Regions from separate parts of the Pseudomonas sp. HK3 genome, predicted to be linked through region 3. Evidence: riboswitches for the same ligand, from Rfam matches in the RefSeq annotation. Region 3 holds a riboswitch; each other region holds the start of a gene.

Evidence for each region. Region 3 has a riboswitch for cobalamin ahead of cbiB (adenosylcobinamide-phosphate synthase CbiB). Riboswitches for the same ligand answer to the same signal wherever they lie in the genome.
Region 1: another riboswitch for cobalamin. It lies ahead of ACU6U9_RS09535 (energy-coupling factor ABC transporter permease); the one in region 3 lies ahead of cbiB (adenosylcobinamide-phosphate synthase CbiB).
Region 2: another riboswitch for cobalamin. It lies ahead of ACU6U9_RS00440 (TonB-dependent receptor plug domain-containing protein); the one in region 3 lies ahead of cbiB (adenosylcobinamide-phosphate synthase CbiB).

What each region holds. Positions count from the first base shown of each region.
Region 1 is NZ_JBREXD010000001.1:2,034,929-2,039,206, forward strand. It holds gene cysE (serine O-acetyltransferase) at 1-724, shown strand, start outside; gene ACU6U9_RS09530 (glutathione S-transferase N-terminal domain-containing protein) at 849-2,093, shown strand; cobalamin riboswitch at 2,115-2,332, shown strand; gene ACU6U9_RS09535 (energy-coupling factor ABC transporter permease) at 2,603-3,283, shown strand; gene ACU6U9_RS09540 (ATP-binding protein) at 3,295-4,278, shown strand, end outside.
Region 2 is NZ_JBREXD010000001.1:116,111-120,388, reverse strand. It holds gene ACU6U9_RS00445 (hypothetical protein) at 1-305, opposite strand, end outside; gene ACU6U9_RS00440 (TonB-dependent receptor plug domain-containing protein) at 321-2,288, opposite strand; cobalamin riboswitch at 2,375-2,596, opposite strand; gene ACU6U9_RS00435 (ATP-binding protein) at 2,643-4,278, opposite strand, start outside.
Region 3 is NZ_JBREXD010000001.1:1,752,315-1,756,592, reverse strand. It holds gene ACU6U9_RS08185 (FecCD family ABC transporter permease) at 1-658, opposite strand, end outside; gene ACU6U9_RS08180 (ABC transporter ATP-binding protein) at 651-1,421, opposite strand; gene cbiB (adenosylcobinamide-phosphate synthase CbiB) at 1,409-2,362, opposite strand; cobalamin riboswitch at 2,615-2,776, opposite strand; gene ACU6U9_RS08170 (malic enzyme-like NAD(P)-binding protein) at 2,924-4,183, opposite strand.

The DNA of each region.
Region 1 (4,278 bases), 280 kb from region 3:
TGATCGAGACCCAGCGGCACGCAACACATTCGAAGTGCTAACGACGTATCCGGGCTTGCATGCTCTGATGCATTACCGTTTAGCGAATTGGTGTTGGAAGCATGGTTTGCAGTACTTAGCACGCATGATTAGCTTTTTTAGTCGCTGGTTCACTGGCATCGAAATTCACCCTGGTGCCACCATCGGTCGTCGTTTCTTTATTGATCATGGCATGGGCGTGGTTATTGGAGAGACCGCTGAAATAGGCGACAACGTGACCTTGTATCACGGTGTCACATTAGGTGGCACATCGTGGAATAAAGGTAAGCGTCACCCAACATTACGTGATGGTGTGGTGGTGGGTGCGGGTGCAAAAGTACTGGGGCCTGTTGAGATTGGCGAAAATGGCCGTGTTGGTTCCAATGCGGTTGTCACCAAAGATGTGCCAGCAGGTGCAACGGCGGTGGGTATTCCTGGACGAGTCATTGTGAAAAAAGCCGATACCGAAGTTGATCGTCGTCGTCAGGCGATGGCCACCAAAATTGGTTTTGATGCTTATGGTATGACAGACGAAATGCCAGACCCGATTGCGCGTTCAATCCATAACTTGCTTGATCATATGCAGGCAGTGGATGAGAAAATTGAACGCATGAGTACGGCACTTGGCGAGCTTGGCCATAAAGAATGCACGGGTCAGTTGCCAAAACTGAAAACTGAGCTGGATGAAATCAGTGACACTAAATAATACATAAAAGAACGATACCGTATTGCACGGTATCGTTTATTTTTTTGAGTGTGCTTTTAAACTAGCCTCAATAATAAAATGTGTAATAGACTGACAAGATAATAACAATTAGAAAGCCTCTGTCATGTCTCACTCGTACGAACAATCCTCCGTTAGACAATCAAATATTCAAACCGCTTGGATTTTATCTGGGTCAGAATTATCGCCATTTCATTTGAAAGTTGCGGCGATGCTCAACGCTAAAAAAATTCCATTTCGGGATTTTCCAAGCCAGGGTCACACGTTAGAAAACCTGAGGGTTCAACTGCGCATTAAATTGCTTAAGGTTGGCATGCTTAAATTGACGTACCCTGAATTTACAGAATATGACGAGTTTCCTTTGGTGCCTTTTTTGTTCGGCTCTAATGGAGAGAATCTTTATGACTCATCAGCGATTGCAACGTGGCTAGATCAGAATACGAATACAACCAGTGTGGTTAAAGTCGGCAGTGAAAAAAAAGTACACTTTTTAATTCAATTGATCGATGAATACTTTGATGAGTTTGGCCTATACATGGTACACCATAGTCGTTGGAAAACATCGGCAATCGATAATACCGCAGGACGGCGGTTGGCCAATGAAATGCCTGCGATGTTTGCACCGTTTTGCTCTGTGATCGATGATTTTTTTAGCCGTCGTCAAATTAGACGTTTACCGTATTTATTCAGCGTTGCACCAACAGGTTTTTCTATAGGTGGTTTAAATAAAAAGAAACAGCCCCCAAGTCATGATCACTTTCCGGCAACTCATGACCTTATTGAACAAAGTTATTTAAATATATTAAATGCGTTAGAACCTATCTTTAAGCGTCGTCCTTATTTGTTTGGTCATCAATTTACCCTAGCCGATGCGAGCCTGTATGGTCAGCTTGGTATGAACTTAACTGACCCCAGCGTAGCAAGATGGATTAAAGCAACAGCCCCACATGTTTTTGCTTGGTTGAATAAAATTCATCAAGGTGACTTTTCAGAAAATAAACCTGAAAGTGCATTAATTATTGATGAAGATTTAAACCCATTATTGCAAGAAATCGTTCGAATATTTTACCCCTTGATGCAACAAAATGAAGCCGCTTATATGCAGCACAAAGACGCGGGCGAAACACAATTTAATGAAGCCGCTTTTTGGCGAAACAAATCCCTTTATCAGGGGGCGCTTGATGGCCAGCCGTTTGCCAGTGTCGCCAAAAGCTTTCAAGTGAAAACATGGCGACAAATCAAACACAGCTGGCAGCAGCTTGATTCAACAGACAAGGCCGATTTAAGCGAGCAATTCTTAGGCATTAACATGCAAGTGAATGCTAGCGAAAGCACAGTTAACGGCGCCTGATTGACACAATGCTCTTATTTGCATACCCTTCGTGCGTCGAGTGCCCGGCCTTTGTGTCGGGTTAAAAGGGAAGAACGGTTTAAGTCCGTCGCTGCCTCCGCAACTGTAAGTGTCTGATCTTAATAGATCAAAATTGCCTTTAGGCTAAGCTGTTATCCACTGGAACTGACATTCCGGGAAGGGTATTCACGCTGAATAATGACACAAGCCAGGAGACCTGCTTGATACCAACTTCAATGATATTCGGAAGGAATATAGAAGTCGTTCGGCAGGTCAGGTACCGAATACACACCAGCTTAAGTCGTCGTTTCACCTAGGTGAAAGGGTTGTGGCTTAAGTCGACTCCGATCTTTTGTTCGTCGCGCATCGCGTTTGGGGATTCCCCAGTGCACGTTGGTGCACCAAGCAAAAGGGCCCATGATAATTATGGGCTGACTTTATTTTTGATTCCGATTTGTTGTGAAACCATCAACAAGTGTCTGGCTATTGTTAGCCTAAAGGAATCAGTCATGCATATTGAGCCACACGTCGTAACGGGCGCCAAACTATTACTCAGCTATGGCACTGCCTTGACTGTTTTTGCTTATGCCGCAAAACAATCATGGGACCAGATTCAACACCAAGGCGCAGCATCATTTGTCATCAAAAGCCTGCTAACCACGTTATTGGTATTGGCATTTTTTGAAGTTCTGCCCCGCCACAGCGTGGGGGTTTCCGAAGTGCATTTCATTTTAGGCTCAACGTTATTTTTATTATTTGGTGTAGCACCGGCTGCACTGGGTTTAGCGGCTGGGTTATTGGTGCAAGGTCTGTTCTTGGCGCCATTTGATTTGCCTCAATACGGCATGAATCTCACCACCTTATTGGCCCCCTTATTTGCTATGGCGTGGGTGGCGAAAACAATTATTCCCGCCAATCTTGCCTATAAAGATCTTACTTACGCGCAAACCTTTAAATTATCAGTGATGTATCAAGGGGGCATTGTCAGCTGGGTTGCATTCTGGGCGGTATATGGTCAAGGCATTGGAGCCGAAAACCTAATGAATGTGGCGTCTTTTTGCGCAGCGTACAGCTTAGTTATATTAATTGAGCCCTTAATTGATCTTGGTTTATTAGCACTGGCAAAAACCTTACACGGTTTGCAACACATGCCTATCTTTGAACGCCGTTTGTATCGCGCGACGGTCTAGGTGTATCTGTTGTGTCTAATTCTAATATAAACATGTCGTTTCCGTTTTGTGCTGTAACGGGCCAACGTGAATTTAAACAAGCACTGATCTTGGCCGCTATTAATCCAGCCATTGGTGGGGTGTTGGTCAGTGGCCCTCGTGGCAGTGCAAAGACGACTTTGGCCCGTGCCTTGGTTGATATCTTACCGTCGCAAGGTGTGTCGCCGGTGTTTGTTAACTTACCTTTAGGGGCAAGTGACGATCGTGTTTTAGGCTCGTTTGATTTACAGCGAGTGCTGCACGATAAACAAGTCATGTTTAAACCTGGGTTATTAGCCTCTGCCCATGGTGGGATTTTATACATAGACGAAGTGAATCTGCTTAACGATGGTTTAGTGGACGTATTACTGGATGTGTCGGCCAGCGGTATTAATCGTGTTGAGCGAGATGGTTTGAGCCATGAGCATGCTGCCCAATTTTTATTATTAGGCACCATGAACCCTGATGAGGGCGAGCTACGACCTCAATTACAAGACAGGTTTGGTTTAGCGGTTGAACTGCATAATGAGATGAGTATTGAGCAACGGGTTGAAGTGGTTGAGCGCCGAGAGGGATTTGATACAGAGCCGCTCGCATTTGTGTCGCAATGGTTAACGGAACAGGAGACGCTTAAACAAAACATTGAAAGCGCACAATTGCGTTTGCCCAGTATTACGTGTTCTGCCAGTGTGCGTACCGAGATTGCCAAGCGTTGCCACGAGGCAGGCGTTGATGGTTTGCGTGCCGACATTGTGATGTATCGCGCGGCGCTTGCCCATTGTGCATGGTCTCAACGAGCAGCAATCAACCTCGACGATATTAACGCGGTAGAAGCCTTAGTGCTCAACCACCGTCGCCAACAAAACACCAACCAGCAAACTAAACCGCCGCAGCCACCACCAAGCGGGCCTGATAATCAGCCGCCTCATTTTCGAGCGCCTGATTATACACAGCCAAATTCACCTGATACTCCTGAG
Region 2 (4,278 bases), 1.6 Mb from region 3:
CTATCACGGCCTGTAGAGATAGAATAATCACTGTCCCCTTTGATGAGTAATGAATCAGTGATGGTTGCGGTGCTAGAACACCCAAGTGCGACTGCACTACTTGCCCCATAATTTGGTGCAACTGTTTGTATTGCTAAATTAAAATCATCATCACATGCAGGTGTTTCTGGTGTTTCAGGTGTTTCAGGTGTTTCAGGTGTTTCTGGAAGTTTAGGTGTTTCTACATTTGATCGATCATCGCTACCGCAAGCTGATACAAATAATACAGCTATTATTATAGTGTATATTTTTAGTTTATTTATCATGATGTTATTCTCCATTTAAAATTGGTGTTGAACATTCAATGAGATATTTCGATCAATAACCGGGCGGTTATTTTGGTCATAATATTCATTGTCAAATAAGTTGTTAACTGACAGATTAAAAGAACTATTTTCGATAGCATAACTGAACTTGAATCCTGTGGTTTGATTCTTGATACTAGGATTAAGGTTGGCCATATCAATGTAAAGCCCAGATTCAGTTTGATGTGTTAAAGAAATATTAGAGTATTTATTGATGTTCCAAATCATGCTATAAATTGTTTTTTCATGAAATATACCTGCTAACTTTTTATCGTTAAATGACTTTATTAACGACTCTGTTGAACTATCTTGTACCGTTTTTTGAAGCGAAAAACCTATATTTTCTTTATTGATAGTTATATTTACTTGATAACCAATAATATCTGCCGATGAAGTGTTGCTATAGCTACCAACAAACCCTGAATATATCGGTACGATTGCATCGCTAATTTCTTTTGTATAAATACTGGTTGCAATATTAATATCAGTGCTATCAATTTTTACTTCATTAAATGTAAATTCGAGGCTGCGATTAATTGAACTCTCAGGAAGAATACTAGGGTTACTTTTTAATAAACCTCTATCTCCGAATAGTTCAAATAATGAGGGGAGTCGAATACCCTTGCCGATATCTAATCGTAAGTTCCCTATGGGCCAATTACGACTCTGGTAATAGAGCCCCCAAGTATTGAATTCTTGATTGATTTCATTTTCTGATGAAACGCCGGTACGATTATCTTGTACCCTATTTAGCCACGTATTATTGATGTTTATGGATGTATCAAATCCTGATGCAATATAGCTGTAACTTAATGTGATTGAGGTTTTATTTTGTTTGGCAATAGCATCACATACAGATATAGAGCTGGTACATTTTTTACTATCTAGAATGAGTGTTTTATCTTCACTGTATTTTTCTGTGTTGGAGTTTAAAGAAATATCATAAATTGAGTTGTTTTTTAATAGCGATATGTTTTCGAATATATAGTAGTTCTCATTTTCATACTTATTAGATGTTGGTGTATAACTTAAAATACCATTGATATCTTCATACTTTTCATCTGATTTTGATATTCCAGCGTTTGTTTGTGATGAAAGGTGCTTACTAATATCCCATTTTAAACCGATATCATGAGACCACTTTTTTTCTTCTAGGAATGCATTGTTTCCGTTATCGTTCATTTGGAAGTTTGGAATGTTTTTTTCAGTGTCAGTATACTGAGTTTTAAGGTCCACATTTAAGTTTTCTAACTTGTGGTTGTTCCATTTAAGTAAGATCGATTTATTTTTGTATTGATTGTTCTTTATTTTTTCAATTCTATTTTTATCATTAGGATCATCAATTGGTGAAGGTACAGGGTATTCATAGTCTCCAGAATTTGACGCATGATTGGCGCTAATGATTAAGTTGCCGTGCACTTTACCTGATAATGAAACGCCTATTTCTTTATGGCTAAAGCTACCAGTGGATAGAGATACATTGTTTTTATTTTTAGGTGATATTGTTGTGATTGATATGATGCCACCGATTGCCTGAACCCCACTAGAGTTCCCAGACTGCAATACTTCAATAGACTCAATTTGTTGTAGTGGAATTAAGTCAACATTAAAAGAGCCTGATTGTGCCGTATTGATCACTTGGCCATCAATAATAAAGGTGACTTGTTTATGAGTTGAGCCGCGAATGGATATTTTGGGAGGATTCCCATATGAGGATCGTCTTACTTGAACACCTGGTGTGAGCTGTAAGACGTCAGATAAATTTTGGAACTTCCCTATAAAATAGTCCCTAGAATAAAATTGCTGATTAAGAGCACTATTGGTCGTTGAGTTATTCCCAGTTATTTCAATTTTATCCAATTGTGCATCTTTAGCGGCAGATACACATGGCAATAGCATTAAGCTCAAACAGAATAACAGAGGTAAATGACTAATAAGTTTCACACTAACCAACCAAGGTTAGACAACAGTAAGTAACCAGCAAATGAAAAATATAGAACGTGCTGCCACTTCGTCGCCCACCGCAACTACAGTTTATAGATGATTAGGCCGGTATCCGGGCTCACAACTCAAACCTTACGATTCATGATTTAACGCCTTCCCAAGCTTGCTCAGTGGCAGTGTGTTAAATCTAAGTTGTTTACCGTTGCGGGGGCAGCACTGGAGTGGCTGTAGGGTCTACAGGGGCACCAGTTTCCCGTTTAACTTTGACCTAAGATAACAGTCAAAGCACCTAAAAGTAGCGCGCATACTACGAAAGCATGAGCTAAAGGTCAAGGCGATTCACCTTGCCTAGGGCTAGGCTGGGGTGCTGTTAGTGGTTTGTTCTTGGCTCGCAAATGGCAGCATGATGGTGAAGCGAGTGCCGTTGCCTATGCTGCTTTGAACGCGCATTTGCCCAAGGTGATGGTTGGTAATAATGAAAAATGAGACGGATAGCCCAAGGCCTGTACCCATACCGACTTCCTTGGTGGTAAAGAAGGGTTCAAATATATGACGAGTGGTGTCTTCATCCATACCTGGGCCATTGTCTTCAATGATTAATTCGGCCATTTGGTTATTTTTGCGGGTACTGATTTGAATTTGACTATACCAGTCTAAGTCAAATTCTTTTGTCTGTTTGTAGTCTTGTAATGCTTGTGCGGCATTTTTTAAAAGGTTCAGTATGACTTGCTCGATCTCTGATGGAATACAAGGCACATCCATTAAGGTCAGATCAAAATCTTTTATCAGGTCAATGGCTTTAAAATCATAACCTTTACTTAAACTATATTCGTTTTTAGCAATGCTAATAGAGCGATCAATAATGTGATGCAAATTTTGGGGTTGTAACTTTTTAGGGCTCTGGCGGCTAAATTGCAACATGTTGTTAACGATGGTTGAGGCGCGTTCACCGGCTTGGGATATATTATTTAAGAAAGAGAATATGCCTCGCTTTTCGATATACGCTCGAATATTTTCCATGCTATCGCCGACTTCTTCAGCGCTTTCAATATTTTTTCTTATATCAGGGTTTAAGCGACGTTTGATGTTTTGTACGGTTTGAACAATCGCCCCCAGCGGGTTATTAATTTCGTGAGCCATGCCGGCCGCTAACCCACCAAGTGACATCATTTTCTCAGATTGCACCATCATGTCTTCCATTTGGGTTCGCTGAGTGACGTCATCAATGCGGATAACTGCGCCTGAGTGCGTGGTGTCATCAAGTGGATAAATGGTTAAATCCAAAATGCTTTTTTGTCCTTTAAAATCAAACGAGATACGTTCAACTTTATTGATGACTTTTTTCTCAAGTGAGTTGGTTATCAGGGTAAGGTAAGTAAATAGAAAACCACAGGACTCTTCCAACGGCTGATAAATAGCATCATCCCGTTTTATATGTGTAATTTGAGTGGCACCTTTATTCCATTGTGTGACTTTTAGTTCATGATCAATTGCAATAATGGCACTGGGCATCGAGTCAATAATATTATTGAGGTAGTGCTGGAAATCAGTAAGTTTATGTTCAACTCGCGCTCTTACTTTTACTTCAAAACCTAAGCGAGCATTGGTGTCATGCATTTTTTTTGAAAGCTCTAATGCTCGCTGTCTAGCTTGCTCCGCTTTTTCTTTTTCTTGGCGTAGCATCATGTCATCTTGTTCAATGCGATTAAGCATATAGTTGAAATTCTCTGCCAGTGTGCCAATTTCATCAGGGTAAAAACGACGAGCACGCAGGCCATAGTTTTGTTCCATGGCGATTTCATTCGTGGTATCGGTTAAAGAAAATATCGGCCGAATAATTAGGCGATTAATAAAATATAAAATCACATAAATTAATACAAAACCGCTAACGAGTATTAATAAGCTAATGATGACAACTTCTAATAAAAATATCTTAGTAACATGGGCCGTTACTTTTGCCATTAATGTGAATTTTGGTCCAGGTAATAAC
Region 3 (4,278 bases):
CACGTGAATACCCTAAAAATAAAACCAAGCAACTCATAATCACAACACTTGGTACCAATAAGTTATTCCAATTTGCGCGAGTAAAACTGCCTAATGTCCAAAACAATAATGACGCCGCCGCTTCTGGGTCAGATGCATATAACACCAAACTGGTGCCCGCACTGAACATAAACGACGATGCCACACCGGCCAGTAGCATGCGTTCAATTTGCACGCCGCGCCCCGCTAAACTCAAAACAATTAAAACTGAAAACGCGGCACCTATAAATGCGCCTGTGGTAATACTCATCTGGCCAACTGCCCAACCGGCACCGCCACTAATAGAAGCTATCACCAATACCGCACCAAACGATGCGCCCGATGCAATACCAAATAAATAGGGGTCGGCTAATGGGTTACGGGTGACGGTTTGTAACACAGCACCGGCTAATGACAAACCCGCACCCGTTAAAAAAGCAAGAATCAAACGAGGAATGCGCAGTTCAAGAATAATACGCTGCTTAATATCAGACACATCACTTTCACCGCCCACTAGACTAAATAAAACCGATAACACATCGCCACTTGAAATATTGGCCGCACCAAAACTCACAGCCATCACCGCACTGATTAATACAATGCAAAACCCTATGAAAATATAACTGAATAATTTAATCATGATATTGGTAAGTAATTCTTGGATGACCATTGACAGGGTGCGTATCAACCATGGTATGAGTGCGAAACACATTATTAATCAATGTTTGTGTTAGTACTTGTGTTGGCGTGCCACTGGCCACTAGCTGGCCTTTATCTAACACTAAGATGTAATCGCAAAACGCGGCCGCTAAATTTAAATCATGAAACGACGCCAGTATGGTTTTATTTAACGATTTCACCTTGGCCATCATATCGGTTTGGTAATGAACATCTAAATGATTGGTGGGTTCATCCATGATGAGCAATTCAGTATTTTGCGCTAATGCACGGGCCAGCATGACCCGTTGTTTTTCACCACCGGATAATAATTGAAACGGCTTACGCTTTAATTCGGTAATGTCCATTTGCTGCATTATTGCATCTATTTGTGCCGCGTCTTTTTCATCATCCCATTGGAATAACTTTTTATGAGGGGTTAAGCCTTGCGACACCACATCGCGCACGGTTAAACCTAAATGATCACTGTGTTCTTGCAAAATAACCGACATATTTTTTGCATTATCTTTTGCCGATAACTGCCACACATCATTTTTTTCAAATAAAACGTGGCCAGACGTAGGCGCGTTTACCCGATACAAGCAGCGCATCAAACTGGACTTTCCTGCACCATTAGGGCCGATTAATCCCACAAATTGGCCTTTGTTAATGCTAAAGCTCACATCTTTGACAATGGCGTTATCACTCACCAGCCAACTAAGATTTTGCGCTGTTAATAAAGCCATTGTATGGCGCCCACTGCGAATAAAATACAAACCAAAACATAACTGCTTTGGTACATTAATAATATTGATTGTTTTATGTGTGCGGCCTTAGGCTGCTCACCATCACCCAACCAAGGCCGAGATTTTAGCACACCGTGATAAGGGGCTGGGCCGCCTAAACGTACATTCAATGCAAATGCCCCTGCCGCCATCACCGGCCCGGCATTTGGGCTATACCAGCTACGCGCCCATGTATTAATGCGCAGTACACCTTTAATACGGCCTTTTAAGACACTAATTATTATAAACAAACCCACTGTAAGCCTAGCACTGGGCCAGCCCAATACATCATCCACTCGTGCGCTGAATTTACCAAAGTACTCATAGCGCGCATTGCGGTAGCCCCACATGGCATCCAATGTATTGGCTAAGCGAAATACAATAACACCAGCGACACCCAACGCTAAAAACCAAAAAATAGGGGCGATGACGGCATCGTGAGTATTTTCGGTGATGGTTTCGACGGTGGCGCTGCTAATTTGTGTCTCATTTAAATCTTGAGTATCTCGGCTCACTATCATGCTAAGCTGTTCTCGCGCTTTAAGCATATCATTAGCGAACAATGGTTTTGCTACCTCATTACCGTGCTCAGATAAACTGCGTGCGCCAATGGCAAAATACAACACAATCACACTCAATAAAGTTTGCAGCCAATCTGGGCTTATCACATACACACTCAATAAAAGACTTGTCGGTACGCATACCGCGGCACACCAAGACAACATACCACGCATTAATATGGCCGCTTGTTTCACTTCTTTTTTAGGATAAAAAAACTGCTCACAACGCGTTACATAATGACCAAATATCACCAACGGATGGAAGCGTTTTACCTCTCCACATAAGGCATCTAAAATGAGGGCACTTAAAATAATAATGGCGCTTTCAAGGAGTAAAGGCATTTGATTATTGACCGTTTAAAAATGCCGTTGCTAACACATGGTTTTTTATTACAAACAAGCTTTGCAATAGACTGCATGCGAACAAAGAAACCTGCTCGTATAAAAAACAAAGAAGAACGGCAGAAAATACTATACGTGTCATCACGGCTCCATTAGCAAAGGCGAACGCTAAACCGGGATAATAGACAGATCAGAAAAACAAATGGCATCACACCAAACGTGAAAAGATCATTGCCAGGTAATCCCCGCCCGGTTCAATACAGTGTTATTTCAGGTATCTGACTTAAGCCTTACTAAACAGTAAGGCCCTTACAGTTGCGGGTACAGTTACGGACTTACCTGACCAATATAGTCGGCTCACCGTATTCCCTGATGATGCTTGGCATCAAATAACATGTGGCGCTGTTATACGTTGTTTTAAACTATGGGTCAATTCAGACACACATGACTCAACCCAGTTATCCGTCAAACAGAGCCCCATAAAAAAACCCAAATACCGCGAAGCATTTGGGTTTCTTTTTAGGCAGCATTTACAATGCTGCTAGCATTTTACTCGCCTTCTTAGATGTCTGAAATAGACTTAAGCGGGTAGTTAGCTGGCATAGGCAAAGCAGCAACACCAGTATCAACAGCCGCTTGTGCTACTGCATTTGATACGATACCTAAAAGACGAGAATCCGTCGCTTTAGGGATGATGTATTCTTTACCGAATTCCATAGAGTCAACGCCGTAAGCTGTTAACACTTCTTGAGTAACAGGCTCTTTTGCTAACTTAGCAATGGCATAAGCCGCTGCTAGTTTCATCTCTTCGTTGATAGCCGTTGAACGAACGTCAAGTGCACCACGGAAGATGAATGGGAAACCTAGTACATTGTTTACTTGGTTCGGGTAATCAGAACGACCCGTTGACATGATCAAGTCATCACGTACTTCATGAGCAAGTGCTGGCGCGATTTCTGGATCAGGGTTAGAACAAGCAAACACGATTGGGTTTGGAGCCATTTTCGCTAACAGCTCAGGTGCCAATAGATCAGGACCAGAAAGACCAAGGAAGATATCAGCACCGTCCATTGCGTCTTCTAAAGTACGTTTGTCCGTTTCAACAGCAAACATAGCTTTATATTGATTTAGATCTTCACGACCTGAGTGGATAACACCCTTACGGTCAAGCATGTAAATGTTGGCTGGTTTCATGCCTGCGCTGATTAGCAGCTTAGAACAAGAAATTGCAGCTGCGCCCGCACCTAATACAACCATGCTAGCGTCTTCAATTTTTTTGCCTTGAATTTCAAGTGCGTTCAACATACCCGCAACCGTTACGATCGCTGTGCCGTGTTGGTCATCATGGAAAACTGGGATGTTGCACTGTTCTTTAAGAACACGTTCGATTTCAAAACATTCTGGTGCTTTGATATCTTCAAGGTTAATACCGCCGAAGGTATTTGCAATGCGACGAACGGTGTCGATGAACGCTTGTGGGCTTTCAGATTCAACTTCAATATCAATTGAATCAACACCAGCAAAACGTTTGAAAAGTAGAGACTTACCTTCCATAACAGGCTTAGAAGCTAAAGGACCTAAGTTACCTAAACCTAAAATAGCAGAACCGTCTGTAATAACCGCTACTAGGTTGCCTTTGGCAGTGTACTTATAAGCATTTTCTGGATCTTCTGCAATCGCCTTAACTGGCTCAGCCACACCCGGGCTGTACGCTAGAGAAAGGTCACGTGAAGTTTCAGCAGGCTTAGAAAGCTCTACGCTGATTTTCCCAGGTTTCGGGAACTGATGGTAATCTAATGCATCTTGCTTAAAATCTGACATTCTGACAAATTCCGTTAGTTAGTTTTCACCAACCTGGGGCCAACCAGGCCGCTCGCGTCAGGCGATGGCCGCGTATTATTACGCAAAAATTGAAC